One region of the Clostridium septicum genome, then DNA from elsewhere that is predicted to be linked to it. Evidence: riboswitches for the same ligand, from Rfam matches in the RefSeq annotation. Region 1 holds a riboswitch; each other region holds the start of a gene.

Region 1 (4,741 bases):
CTTATAGTATAACATAATTACCCTAATTATTGACCAATATAAATAGCTATATTTATTAAAATTTATTTAAGATATAGCTATCTTGTTTAATGTAATTATTATTATACTAAAAAAAATAGATACTATGTGTATCTATTTTACACATAGTATCTAGCAATATATCTTTTAAAGTTAAATTTCAGAATCTATTAAATCTTTATAGCTTTGTCTTTTTGATACTATTCTTCCTTCTCCGTCTTTTACAAATACTACTGCTGGTCTTAAATTTTTATTATAATTATTTGACATAGAAAAACCATAAGCTCCTGTTGACATTATTCCTAATATATCTCCACTATAAACAAAAGGAAGCTTAATATCCTTTATCAAAATATCTCCTGACTCACAGCATTTTCCTGCTATAGTTACTACTTCTTCATCTGATTCTGTTATTTTATTTGCTAAAACAGCTTCGTATTTAGCTTGATATAAGGCAGGTCTTATATTATCAGTCATACCTCCGTCTACAGCTACATACTTTCTTATCCCAGGAACTTCTTTTATTGAACCTATTGTATATAATGTAGTTCCTGCATTAGCAACTATTGATCTACCTGGTTCTATTGTTAAAATAGGTTTATCTAAATTTAATTCATTACATACTTTATCTACCCTATCTAATATTACCTTGCAGTATTCACTTGTTTTTTTAGGCTTATCCCCTTCTGAATAATATATTCCAAAGCCTCCACCTAAATCTAATTCTGAAATTATATGTCCTGTTTCTTGTCTTATATTATCTATAAATTTAAGCATTATTTCTGCTGCATCACCAAAAGGTTCTGTATCAAATATCTGAGATCCTATATGACAATGTAACCCAACTAATGCTATATTATCAAAGGCTAAAGCTGACTTTACAGCATTTAATATATTATCTCCAATAGGTGCAAAACCAAACTTTGAATCTATCTGACCCGTCTTTATATAATCATGTGTATGTGCTTCAATTCCTGGAGTTAATCTTAAATACACCTTTTGTATTTTTTTATATTTTTCTGCTATTTCATTTACCTTCTCTAACTCCCATAAGTTATCAATAATAAATCTTCCTGCTCCTAATTTAACTCCCATTTCTATTTCTTCTAATGTTTTATTGTTACCATGAAAATAAATATTATCTAATGGATACTCTGCTTTATATGCTGTATATAGTTCTCCACCTGATACTACATCTAAGTAAAGTCCTTCTTCATTTATTAATTTACACATTTCTACTGTTAAAAAAGCTTTTCCAGCATATGCTACCCTATTTCCATTTTCCTTACATTTAAAACTTTTAATATATTCTCTGCAATTATCCCTTATAAGTTTTTCATCTATTACATACAATGGCGTACCATAATTTTTAACTAACTCACTAGCTTTCATACCACCTATACATAATTCATTTTCTTTAATTTCCATTGCCCCAAATAATTTCATACTTTACCTCCATGTTTTAATAAAATAAAAAACCATCACTTCTTTAGTGATGGTAGATTTTCATAATATAAATGGTAGCTATTAAATTATGGTAGTAATTTCCTTTAATCTAATCATAATCTTGCAAACTAATGCCTTTTGTAGCTCTCCACTTACGTGACAGTGATGCATATATTTTATACATCCCCAGAAATAAATTCTTGCTTTTATTTATTTCTTCGGCTATTAACCCTTTCATTATGCTTCTTCGTTTGCCAACTCTTCATAATTACTATTATTAACAGCTCCTCTACCTAATAATCTTAATTCAACTATAAAAAACCTTAATTTATATATTCTCAATTAAATTATTAATTAATTAAACATATATAAAGTTCATTAATATTATTATACACATTTTATGAGATTATGCCATATATTTTTCAGAATTTTTTAAATTTACTTTTAATTTGATTTATCCTCTATATTTATCCATAAGATTACTCATTATATCTCCTGTAACTGGTGGAGTATATGTTATTGCATTTGCACCTGCCTCTATAGTTTCCATTATAGTTTCTTCTGTAGGTCCTCCTGTAGCTATTATTGGAAAATCCGGAAATTCAGCTCTTATCTCCCTAACTATCCTAGCTGTATTCTTTCCTCCTGATACATTAAGAATAGTAGCCCCTGATTCTATTCTTTCCCTTATATTTTCACACTCTGAAACTACTGTTACTATAACAGGTATATCTATAGTTTCTCTTATTTTCTTAACTATACTATTTGCTGTAGGTGCATTTACAACTACCCCCATTGCACCTTTAAATTCTGCATCTAATGCAAGGTTTACAACCCTCTTCCCTTGAGTTATTCCTCCACCAACTCCACAAAATATTGGTACATCGGCAGCCATAACTAAAGCTTGAGTTATAAGTGGCTGAGGAGTAAATGGATAAACAGCAATTATTGCATCTGCATTTGTGTTTCTTATTATTGCAACATCTGTAGTAAATAATAAAGATTTTATTCTTTTACCAAATATCTTTATGCCACTACATTCTCTAATACAAGTTGGAACTTCAATAACATGACTTCGTAAAGTACCTTTTATTTCTGGAACTAGTTTTACCTTTTTAACCCCCACTTTTTTTATTCCTCCTATTAATTTTTTATTATATATTCTCACATTTATCTTTTCGTTAATTTTTTATTTTATTATATTATACTCTTTTATATTTAAATTTAAAGGAGTAAAAATTTTTTTATTGTTTACACTATATTTTTGTGACTTTTACCTTAATTCTACTATATAATTATATTACGTAAACTTTAATTAATAATACATAGTTTCGAGGTGATTTTAGTAATGTCAATAAAGAAAAAACTTTATCCCCCCTATACTGTATTAATAATAATGTATGTTTTCTTTATTATTTTTGCTTTTGCAGTTAACTCTCCAAAAGAAATTTTATCTGGATTAAAAAATATTTTATTTACACCAGATATTTTAATAACAGATTACATTGAAATCGGTGGTATAGGGGCAACATTTGTAAATGCAGCGCTTACAAGCTTAGCTTCTATAGCAATTTTAGTTCTCATAGGTATAAAACCTAATGGTTCTACTATTATGGCTTTATATCTTATGACTGGATTCTCATTCTTCGGGAAAAATATACTAAATATTTGGCCAATTATGATTGGTGTTTATTTATTTTCTAAATATCAAAAGGAACCTTTCTTAAACTATACCCTTGTTGCTTTACTTGCAACTACTTTAGCTCCAACAGTGAGTCAATTAAGCTTTACAGGACATTTTTCTCAATTTGGTGGAATACTCCTTGGCTATGGCTTAGGAATTTTTACAGGATTTATACTTTCGCCTATTGCTTCTCACTGTATAAAATCTCATAATGGATATAATTTATATAATATAGGTTTTGCTGGTGGACTTTTAGCCACTCTTTTAATGTCAATTTTAAGAAGCATTGGAATAAATTTTGACACTAGACTTATATGGCATACTGGCTCTAATAAAATTTTCTCTATATTTTTATTTATAATTTCTATATATTTAATTATTGTAGGATTAATCTATGGTAATAATAATAAAAATAAATTAATTTCAATTAGTAAACAACCTGGTAGATTAATTAGTGATTTTTATATTCTTTTTGGTGAAACTTCTTATATTAATATGGGAATTTTAGGTATAGCTTCTACAGTATTTGTTCTTTTAATAAAGGGTGATTTAAATGGACCTACAATGGCTGCTATTTTTACTATAATGGGCTTTGGATGTTTTGGTAAACACTTAAGAAATATTACACCAATTATAATTGGAGCATCTATTGCTTCTTTATTACATATTTCACCTATAAATTCACCAAACTTAATATTATCAATATTATTTTCAACTGCACTTGCTCCTATATCAGGTAAATTCGGTTGGAAATTTGGAATACTTGCAGGATTTTTACACTTAAATATAGTTACTAATATAGGCTATCTTCATGGTGGTTTAAATTTATATAATAATGGATTGGCAGCTGGATTCGTAGCAATGATATTAATACCATTAATTACAACATTCAAGGAGGAAAAATAATAGAATGAAGTTTAAATTAGAAAAAAACTTGAGAATAGTAAGTGAACTTATAACCTATTTTCATAAATTAGGTACTGATGATGTTCACTTAGATATAAAATCTGAGGATGATAAATCTTATTTTTACATATCAGGAGAAGTTTTAAATCTTCCCCAAGAAGAACTCAATAATTTAAATTTAATTTTAAATACTCAAAGGCAACATGAAATTGAACATTATTATTGGAATTTAGGTGGCGAAAGCGAATTAGATTGTGAATTATCCTTGATTGGAATGATGGTTGATGATGTTATTATAACTTATGAGAATAATATTTTAACTTTAAAAATCTTACGTAAAGAAAGTTAACTAAAATTACAAAAAAAATAGTAGAGAGATTTAAATCCTTCTAGAGAGAATAGATAATTCTGTGTAATTATCATTTTTATTATTTTAATATTACTGGAAATTTTCATTTCCAGTAATATTTTTTTATATTTAAGAAATACTAATAATGTTTCTTATTACCTTTTTTAGTATTTCAAAAAAATCTAATAGTATGCATATAATTTATAAAAAGTACAAGCTTTTAAGCTAATTCATCTTTTAATTGATCTTCAAATATTATTGATAGCTCTGCTAACGTAGCACCCCAATTATGTATAGGCTGAGTCCATTTTTCTAGTATCTCCATCGTTGCTAAGTAA
Region 2 (4,741 bases), 200 kb from region 1:
TCTTTTCTTTCCTTTTAGAAATTTTGGTATAAAAATAAATAATCCCTCCTTATTAGTATTAATTTATAGAATGTATTTAAGTATATGAGTGTATGTTTAGAGTTATTACACAAAAAGAAAAACTCTAAGAAAATCTTAGAGTTTTAAATATATTTATTTTTTTATTGAATACTTTGTTAAATTAACTTTCTTTAAATCAACAAGTTTGGTCTTGTTTTTAAATTTATATCCTAACCATAAAATTAAGAATAAAGGGATGCCTATATATGATGAACAAATTCCCATCCAATCAATTCCTGATTCAGATATATAAGAAAGACCTTGTCCTAAAATTACAATAGTACATAATATTAATGCTATTATAGGTCCAAATGGGAAGAATTTTGATTTATAAGGTAATTTGTTTAAATCAAAATTTTGAGCTTTGCAAGCTTTTCTAAATCTATAATGACATAATGCTATTCCCATCCATGCTATAAATCCAGCTAATCCTGAAGCGGCTACAAGCCATACATAAACACTATCTTCAGCATAAATCCCTGTTAAGAAACAAGCTGATGCAATTATTGTAGTGGCTATAACGGAGTTTATAGGAACTCCATTAGAATTTACTTTGGCAAATAGTTTAGGAGCCATACCTTCCTTTGCCATTGAGTATAGCATTCTACTTGAGGCATACATCCCGGAATTTCCAGCAGATAATACTGAACTTAATATTACAGCATTCATAATTGATGCAGCTGCAGCTACACCAGCTTTTTCAAAAACAAGTGTAAATGCGCTTTCTTTAACTCCAACTTCTGAAAGTGGTATTAAAGCCCCAATAACTACTATAGTTCCTATATAAAAAAGTAATATTCTCCAAAATACACTATTTACAGCTTTAGGTATTGATTTTTCAGGATTTTCACTTTCACCTGCAGCAATACCAACTAGTTCAGTTCCTTGGAAAGAGAAACCAGCTAATAAAAATACTATGAAGATAGATTTAAATCCTCCAATGAATGGTCCACCATTTGATGTGAAGTTAGAAAATCCAACAGCATGTCCACCCATTATTCCAAAAATATTTAAAAATCCAATTATTAAAAATACTATAACTGTTATTACTTTTATACTAGCAAACCAAAATTCAGACTCGCCGTAAGCTTTTGTTGATAGTAAATTAAGTGTAACTATTATTGATAGTAATAAAACGCTCCAGATTATCCCTGGAACATTAGGAAACCAAAATTTCATTATTAAAGATGATGCTACAAGTTCAGCAGCAATTGTTATTGCCCAGTTAAACCAATAATTCCAACCAAGAGCAAATCCTACAGCAGGGTCTATAAACTCTGTAGCATATGTGCCAAATGAACCAGAGACAGGCATAAATGTTGCCATTTCTCCTAAACTACTAATTAAAAAATATACCATTATACCAATTAAAGCGTAAGCGACTAAGGCACCACCAGCCCCTGCTTTATGTATTGTATCTCCCATAGCAAGGAAGATTCCCGTACCTATAGAACCACCTATAGCAATCATGCTAAGATGTCTAGATTTAAGTCCTTTTTTTAATTCAACATTGCAACTATTTACTGAATCCATATCAAGTCCTCCATTAACTGTAAAATACATAAATGTTTAACTAAGATGAAGATTAACTTGATTGTAAAATAAAAAAATGCCCTAAGACTATACTCAGGGCATATAAAATACTATTCATATACGAAGAATGATAGCGCTCCACAAATGTGACAGTATTACATATATTCTATGCAACACCAGCATACGGTATTAAAGCATTACCCGTACACTTCGGCAAAAAATCCTTTCACATTACCTCACTGTGCTTAACTCAATAATGTTACTAATAATTTTTGCGCCTCTATCTCAGTTATTCATTTAATGTGATTATTATTAATCAATAAGAAGAAATAGTCAATTTTAATGTAAGTTGTTAAAAGTGAGTTTTAACATTTTAATCTAATATTATTATTAAAATACAAGCATTATCTTAAAATAGCTTGTAAATTTAATTTTAATAAATATATATTCATTTTAAAGATAATTTTATATTGTGTATAAACTATATTTATCGTTATAATAAATATATTATGTTAAAAAAATCCTTAGGAGAATTTATTTATGAAGGAAAGTAAAGGGATAAGTATAGATTTAGTAAAAGGAACATTTAGTGATTATATTATTAGAGATAAAAATAGCATAGTAGTAGGTAGATTTACCATTTTAGAGCTAGATAAGGATAATAAAAAATGCAATGTAAGACTTAAGTTTTACAGATATAATGATCCAGAATTATTAAGTGAAACAGTCAGTAATATATTAAGGGCGATATTTAAGGATTCAAGTATATATAAAGCTAATTTTATAGTAAACGAAAATGCGAATTTTAAAGTGTTTATAGATTTAGGATTTGTTTTAGAAGGGATATTTTCAGATAATCTTTTTGTAAATGGTCATTTTATGGATGAACTTAGCTTTGGTATAAATAGAAGTGATTATAATAATTCATTTGTAACATCCATAATTAGATTGAAAGGTGAAAATATAGAAATAAGAAATTTAACTCCGGAAAATGCTGAAGATTTACTGGATTATTATATAAGAAATAAAGAGCATTTAGATCCTTATGAACCAAGCAGAGATGATAGTTTTTATACATATGAAACCCAAAGGGATATATTAATAGAAAGTTATAGGCAGCTTATAAATGGAACTAGTTATGATTTAGGAATATATAAAGATGAAAAGTTAATAGGTAAAGCTAAACTATCAAACATTGTATATGGAATATTTAAAAGTGCTATTTTAGGATACTCTATAGATAGGGAATATCAAGGGAAAGGATATATGAAGGAAGCGGTGAGGCTTATTTTAGACTATTCTAAAAGTGAATTAGAGTTACATAGAATTGAAGCATCAGTTTTATTAGATAACAAAAGATCTAAAGCTGTACTTTTAGGATGTGGATTTAAAGAAATAGGTATAAATGAAAAATATTTATTTATAAATGGAAGTTGGAAAGACCACCTAACTTTATATAAGATTTTAGAAGATTAAGTTTAATATTAATCTATATGAAAAAACGCTACAAAAATTTTGTAGCGTTTTCTTTAAGCAATAAACCATAAAATTATATATTAAACTTCAAAGTCAACAACTGGAGTTTCACCAGCTACAACTTTTCCAGTAGCAACTGGAGTGATTGATTTAGCTGCATCTACATTAGTTATTAAAACTGGTGTAGCAAGAGATAATCCTTTGCTTGCTATGAAGTTAGTATCTATCTTCATTATAGGAGTACCAGCTTTAACTCTAGTTCCTTGTTCTACAAGTTGTTCAAAACCTTCTCCATTTAGAGATACAGTTTCTAAACCTATATGAACTAACAGTTCTAAACCATTATCTAAAGTCATTGCAAAAGCATGCTTTGTTTTGAAAACTAAAGTTAATTCTCCATCAGCAGGAGCAACAACAGTATCTCCCTCAGCTATTATACCTATTCCATCTCCAGCTAACTTTTCAGCAAAAACTTGATCTGGCACTTCAGATAAAGGAATTGCTTGACCTGAGACAGGAGCAAGAAGTCCAGATGATTTTTTGTTCACTTCTTCTTTTTGTGGAGCTTCATTTGATTTAAACATATTTTTTAAAAAATCGAACATACGTATATCCTGAAAAACAGGAATCCACTTCCTTTCATATTATATTTTGTATATATTACTGTAATAAATTTTTTGCAAAATACTATTATAAAAATAGTATATATATATGGTGGTATTTCAATACATTAAAGTATAAAAAATAAAAAATGGCATAAGTCCAGAAAGAACTTATGCCTGATTTAACAGTAACATTTATAATGATATTATATATAGAGTTATTTCGTAATGTCAATAAAATATAAAAAAAAATAAAAAAGTTTTAGTGAAACCGTTGACAAAATGTTTTAAAGCGTATACAATGATATTGTAATAATAAATAGAGATTTTAAATTGGCGTGTAACCATTTGAATATGGGCATAAGCCGGAAAGAATACTTGTATTCTTTCCGGCTGTTTTGCTTTCAAAAAATATGGTTATGTCAGAAAAAATCATTATGAGCAATTATATTTTTAAAAATGGAGGGATATTTATGTCAAAAGGAAACACAAGTGTTCTAGGGTTTTTACAGAAATTAGGTAAAGCTTTAATGACACCAATTGCAGCTTTGCCAGCAGCAGGTTTATTACTAAGATTAGGTCAACCTGACGTATTAGACATTTCTTGGATGGCAGCAGCTGGAGACGCTATAATGGGAAATATGGCTATACTATTTGCAATAGGTATTGCTGTAGGTTTAGCAGAAGAAAATAATGGAGTAGCTGGTTTAGCTGGGGCAATAGGTTATTTTGTATTAACTAAAGTTGCATTTGCATTTGCAGGTGAATTAAATCCAGGAATAGCTGACGGAAGTATAAAATTTGATATGGGCGTTTTAGCAGGTTTTGCAACAGGTATTATAGGGGGATTACTTTATAATAAATTCAAAGATATTAAAGTACCGCAGTTCCTTGGATTCTTTGGAGGAAAAAGATTCGTTCCAATTATTACTTCTTTAGTATGTTTAATACTAGGGGTTGCTATGGGATGGATATGGCCAAGTATTCAAGATGGTATAAATAACTTTGGTAACACTATGGCTAATTCAGGTCCAATTGGAGCATTTGGATTTGGTTTCTTAAACAGATTA
Region 3 (4,741 bases), 480 kb from region 1:
CTAAAACAAGTTATATAATTATTGATAATAAAACAAATTTCCAAAAGTGTTTATCTGGGGCAATCATATATTAAATTTTATATTAAGGTGGTGTTTATGTGGCTGGTGAAAAATATTATATAATAAGTGAGAAGGCATTGCCAGAAGCATTCAAAAAAGTTATAGAAGTTAAGGAATTATTATTTACTGGAAAAGCAAAAGATATTAGTGATGCAGTTAAACAAACTAATATAAGTAGGAGCACTTATTATAAATATAAAGACGATATATTTCCTATGTCAGAGGGGATACACAGTAAAAAAATAACCTTAGTAGTATTATTATCTCATGAAGCGGGAACTTTATCTAAGGTGCTAGATTGTATAGCTTTTAATAAGGGGAATATAATAACAATAAATCAAGATATACCTATAAACATGGCGGCAAATGTAACAATAACATTAGATATATCAAATATGAAAAAGGATTTAAAACAGTTAGTTAATATATTAAGATCATTGCCTAATGTTGTTAGTGTAAAACTTTTAGCCATGGAATAAATACTTAAGGATGTGAATAGAATGAATAAGCAATTCTATAAAGTAAACAGAGAGAAAGTTCTTAAAGAAATAAAAGATAATTCATTAGTAATATTATTTGCAGGAAATGCGCCTAAAAAAACAGCTGATGAAAAGTATCCTTTTACACCAAATAGAAATTTTTATTATTTAACAGGAATTGATGAAGAAGAACACATTTTATTAATGAGTAAAATTAATGGAAATATAAAGTCAACTTTATTTATAAAAGAGATAGACCCGATTTTAGAAAAGTGGCAAGGAAAATCTGTGAGAAAAGATGAAGCTTTTGAAATATCAGATGTTGATGAAGTTGAATACCTAGGAAGTTTTAAAAATGTATTACATAAAATAATAACTTCAAGGGAAGACTTTAATGTATATCTAGATTTAGAAAAGGACAGCTATAATTCACCAGAAACCCTTGCAGAAAATATTTCATGGGAAATATTTAAGAAGTATCCACAGGTAAATATTAAAAATATTTATAGGATAATAAGTAAATTTAGATTAGTAAAAAGCGAAGAGGAAATCCAAAGAATACAAAAAGCAATAGATATAACAATTGAGGGTGTAAAAAATCTTATGAAGATATGTACACCAGGAATGAAAGAATATGAATTAGAAGCATATTTTGATTTAACATGCAAAACTAAAGGGGTTAGGGATTTTGCTTTTAAAACTATTGCAGCTTCAGGTAAAAATGCAGCAGTACTTCATTATGTAGATAATAACTCAGAAATAAAGGATGGGCAATTAATACTATTTGATTTAGGTGCTCAATATAATTATTATAATGGGGATATATCAAGAACATTTCCTGTTAATGGTAAATTTACAGAGAGACAAAAAGATGTTTATAATTCAGTCTTAAGAGTTAATGAAAGGGTTATTAAATCAATGAAGCCAGGTGTTAGTTTTATTGAACTTAATAAACAAGCTAGAAAATGGATAGCAGAAGAGTGCATTAAACTTGGTTTAATAGAAAAAGAAGAAGAAGTATCAAAGTACTATTATCATAGTATAGGTCATAGTTTAGGAATGGATACACATGATATAGAACCTCCTAATAGAGATGTAATATTTGAGGCAGGAATGGTATATACAGTTGAACCAGGAATATATATAGAAGACGAATCTATAGGAATTAGAATCGAAGATGATGTATTAATAACGGAAGATGCTTGCGAAGTGTTAACTAAGGACATGATAAAAACTGTTGAAGATATAGAAGAATTTATGTTAAATAATAAAAATACACTACAGTTTTAATAAAAAAGACTTTATAACATTAGTAAGTAAATAAAAAATATTCAGATTTTTTACGGAATACTATTGCATTAAATAATTAATGCTTGTATAATCAAATCATAAGTGAATAACGGCAAGGGTAGAGGCGCAATATTTAATAGTACTATTGATGAGATAAGCACTATGACTCAATAGGAAAGGAAATATTGCCGAAGCATACAACTGATGCTTTAAAGTTGTATAGCTGGGGTTGCATAAAATATGTGTAACACTGTCACAAATAATGTTTGTGGTGAGCTATCATTTAAGGATGTTTTTAATATAGTAGTGAAAATATATTAGAGCCTTGAGTGAAAACTCAAGGCTCTTTTTTAATAGAAAATAAAAATATTTAATTAAGCTGCCCTTTAAGTATTCACAATAAGATATAAAAAGGGGGACTTAAATATGAAAAACAATAAAAATTTTAGAGTATTTTTAATGACTATATTGATGTTAATTATGTCAACATCAGTAGTCTTTGCGTCAGAAGTTGATGCAGTAACTAATAATGCAGAGCATTATGGAATTTTAACATTAATACCACCAATAGTAGCTATAATATTAGCTTTCCTAACAAAAAATGTAATAATATCATTGTTTATAGGTATTTTATCAGGGAGTTTTCTTATAAAATTGATAGATCATTCATTATTTAGTGCACTTATTCAATCTTTCTTAGATTTTGTATCAAGAGCGTTAAATTCATTAGCAGATCCATGGAATGCAGGTATTATACTTCAAGTTTTAGTTATAGGAGGTGTAATTCATTTAGTAGCTAAAATGGGGGGAGCTAAAGCTGTAGCAGAGGCTTTAGCAAGAAAAGCTAAAAATGCTAGAAGTACACAATTAGTAACATTGTTATTGGGGATTGCAGTATTTTTTGATGACTATGCAAACTCATTAATAGTTGGACCTATAATGAAGCCTGTAGCTGATAAAATGAGAATATCAAGAGAAAGATTGGCATTTATTATAGATGCTACGGCAGCACCTATTGCAGGACTTGCAATTATTTCTACATGGATAGGACTTGAGGTTGGTTTAATAAACGATGCTTTTACAAATGGAATTGGGCAACAAGTAGATGCCTTTGGGGTATTTCTGCAAACTATACCATATAGATTTTATAATATACTAATAATATTCTTTGTATTTATTACTTCATTCTTATTAAAAGATTTTGGTCCTATGTATAAGGCTGAGATTGAAGCAAGAAGAAGAGATTTAAAGGCAGAAAAAGAGGTAGCAGCAGATAATAATAAAATAGATAATTCAGAGTTAGAACCAAAGGAAGGGATTAAGCTTAGTATATGGAATGCTATAATTCCAATTGGAACCTTGATAATTACAGCATTAATTTGCTTCTATTTTAGTGGATATTCATCAATAATGGCTGGAGAAGATATAGCTCTTCAACAATTAATGGGTAATTCACCATTTTCATTATCAGCTATACAACAAGCTTTTAGTGCATCAGATGCATCAGTTGCCTTATTCCAATCAGCATTAGTTGCTAGTATAGTTACTATAATTATGGGAGTTTTAAAAGGGATATTTACTTTATCAGAAGCTATAGATACTTGGATAGATGGAATGAAGCCATTACTTATAACTGGAGTTATACTAATACTTGCTTGGTCATTAAGTTCAGTAATTAAAGAGTTAGGTACAGCAAAATATTTAGTATCATTATTATCAGGGACATTACCATATTTCCTATTACCAAGTTTAATATTTATTCTTGGAGCAGTAATATCATTTGCTACTGGAACAGCATATGGAACTATGGGGATATTAATGCCACTTGCTATTCCATTAGCATTTTCAATAAATACAGACATGGGATATGTAATAGTAAGTGCAAGTGCAGTGTTAACTGGAGCTATATTTGGTGACCACTGTTCGCCTATATCAGATACAACAATATTATCCTCTATGGGATCTGGGTGTAATCATATAGATCACGTTAAAACTCAAATGCCATATGCATTATTTGTTGCAGTTATTACAATAGTATTTGGGTATATACCGGCAGGATTCGGTTTAGCATGGTATATAGTTTTACCAATAGCTTTATTAGCAGTATATATAGGAGTTCAGATATTAGGAAAAAAAGTAGATTCTGTAACAAATAAACAATTATTATAAAAATTAGTTTTGAAAAGCTAGAATATTTATTCTAGCTTTTTTATTTTAATAGATAATTAATAGATAAAAATAGTTGAATATTCGTAATATATTGTATAATCTATATAGATATAAGAAGAAAGGGGTAAAAAGAAATGAGTAAAATTGATAATTTAAGAGAAATAATGAAAAAGAATGATATACATCACTACATAATTCCAAGCAGTGATCCACATCAGAGTGAGTATGTTGCAGATTATTATAAAGGTAGAGCGTATGTTTCTGGTTTTACAGGATCAGCTGGAACAATAGTAGTATCATTAAATACAGCTAATTTATGGACGGATGGAAGATATTTTATACAAGCAGCCAGGGAGTTAAATAATAGTGGGATTGATTTAATGAAAATGAGAACTCCAGGTTACCCAAATGTTGAAGAGTGGATAAAAAGTAATGTTAAAGAAGGGGAGACTTTAGGATTTGATGGAAGATGTTATTCAGCAAATCAATATAAACAAATACTTTCTATAGCAAAATATAATAAATTTAATATAAAAATGGATAAAGATTTATTAGATGATATTTGGACGGAAAGGCCGGAATTGCCTAGCGAAAAAATATTTTTACATGATGTTAAATTTGCAGGGAAAAATGTAAAAGAAAAGCTTTCAGAAGTAAGAAGTGAAATGAATAATTTAAATGTAGAAAGTTATATTATATCATCACTAGATGATATAGCATGGTTATTTAATATAAGAGGAAAT

The links. A riboswitch is a leader RNA that binds a small molecule or an ion and turns the genes downstream of it on or off. The one in region 1 is predicted to bind lysine.
Region 2: it holds a riboswitch for lysine, as region 1 does, so the genes downstream of both, CP523_RS06950 (amino acid permease) here and lysA (diaminopimelate decarboxylase) in region 1, are expected to answer to the same signal.
Region 3: it holds a riboswitch for lysine, as region 1 does, so the genes downstream of both, CP523_RS08275 (Na+/H+ antiporter NhaC family protein) here and lysA (diaminopimelate decarboxylase) in region 1, are expected to answer to the same signal.

What each region holds. Positions count from the first base shown of each region.
Region 1 is NZ_CP023671.1:1,384,930-1,389,670, forward strand. It holds gene lysA (diaminopimelate decarboxylase) at 172-1,464, opposite strand; lysine riboswitch at 1,598-1,764, opposite strand; gene CP523_RS06110 (beta/alpha barrel domain-containing protein) at 1,919-2,590, opposite strand; gene CP523_RS06115 (DUF1576 domain-containing protein) at 2,813-4,054, shown strand; gene CP523_RS06120 (hypothetical protein) at 4,059-4,403, shown strand; gene CP523_RS06125 (IS256 family transposase) at 4,624-4,741, opposite strand, start outside.
Region 2 is NZ_CP023671.1:1,583,180-1,587,920, reverse strand. It holds gene CP523_RS06950 (amino acid permease) at 154-1,593, opposite strand; lysine riboswitch at 1,717-1,884, opposite strand; gene CP523_RS06945 (GNAT family N-acetyltransferase) at 2,134-3,069, shown strand; gene CP523_RS06940 (PTS sugar transporter subunit IIA) at 3,150-3,674, opposite strand; gene nagE (N-acetylglucosamine-specific PTS transporter subunit IIBC) at 4,145-4,741, shown strand, end outside.
Region 3 is NZ_CP023671.1:1,864,613-1,869,353, forward strand. It holds gene CP523_RS08265 (ACT domain-containing protein) at 99-539, shown strand; gene CP523_RS08270 (aminopeptidase P family protein) at 561-1,829, shown strand; lysine riboswitch at 1,941-2,116, shown strand; gene CP523_RS08275 (Na+/H+ antiporter NhaC family protein) at 2,256-3,998, shown strand; gene CP523_RS08280 (aminopeptidase P family protein) at 4,133-4,741, shown strand, end outside.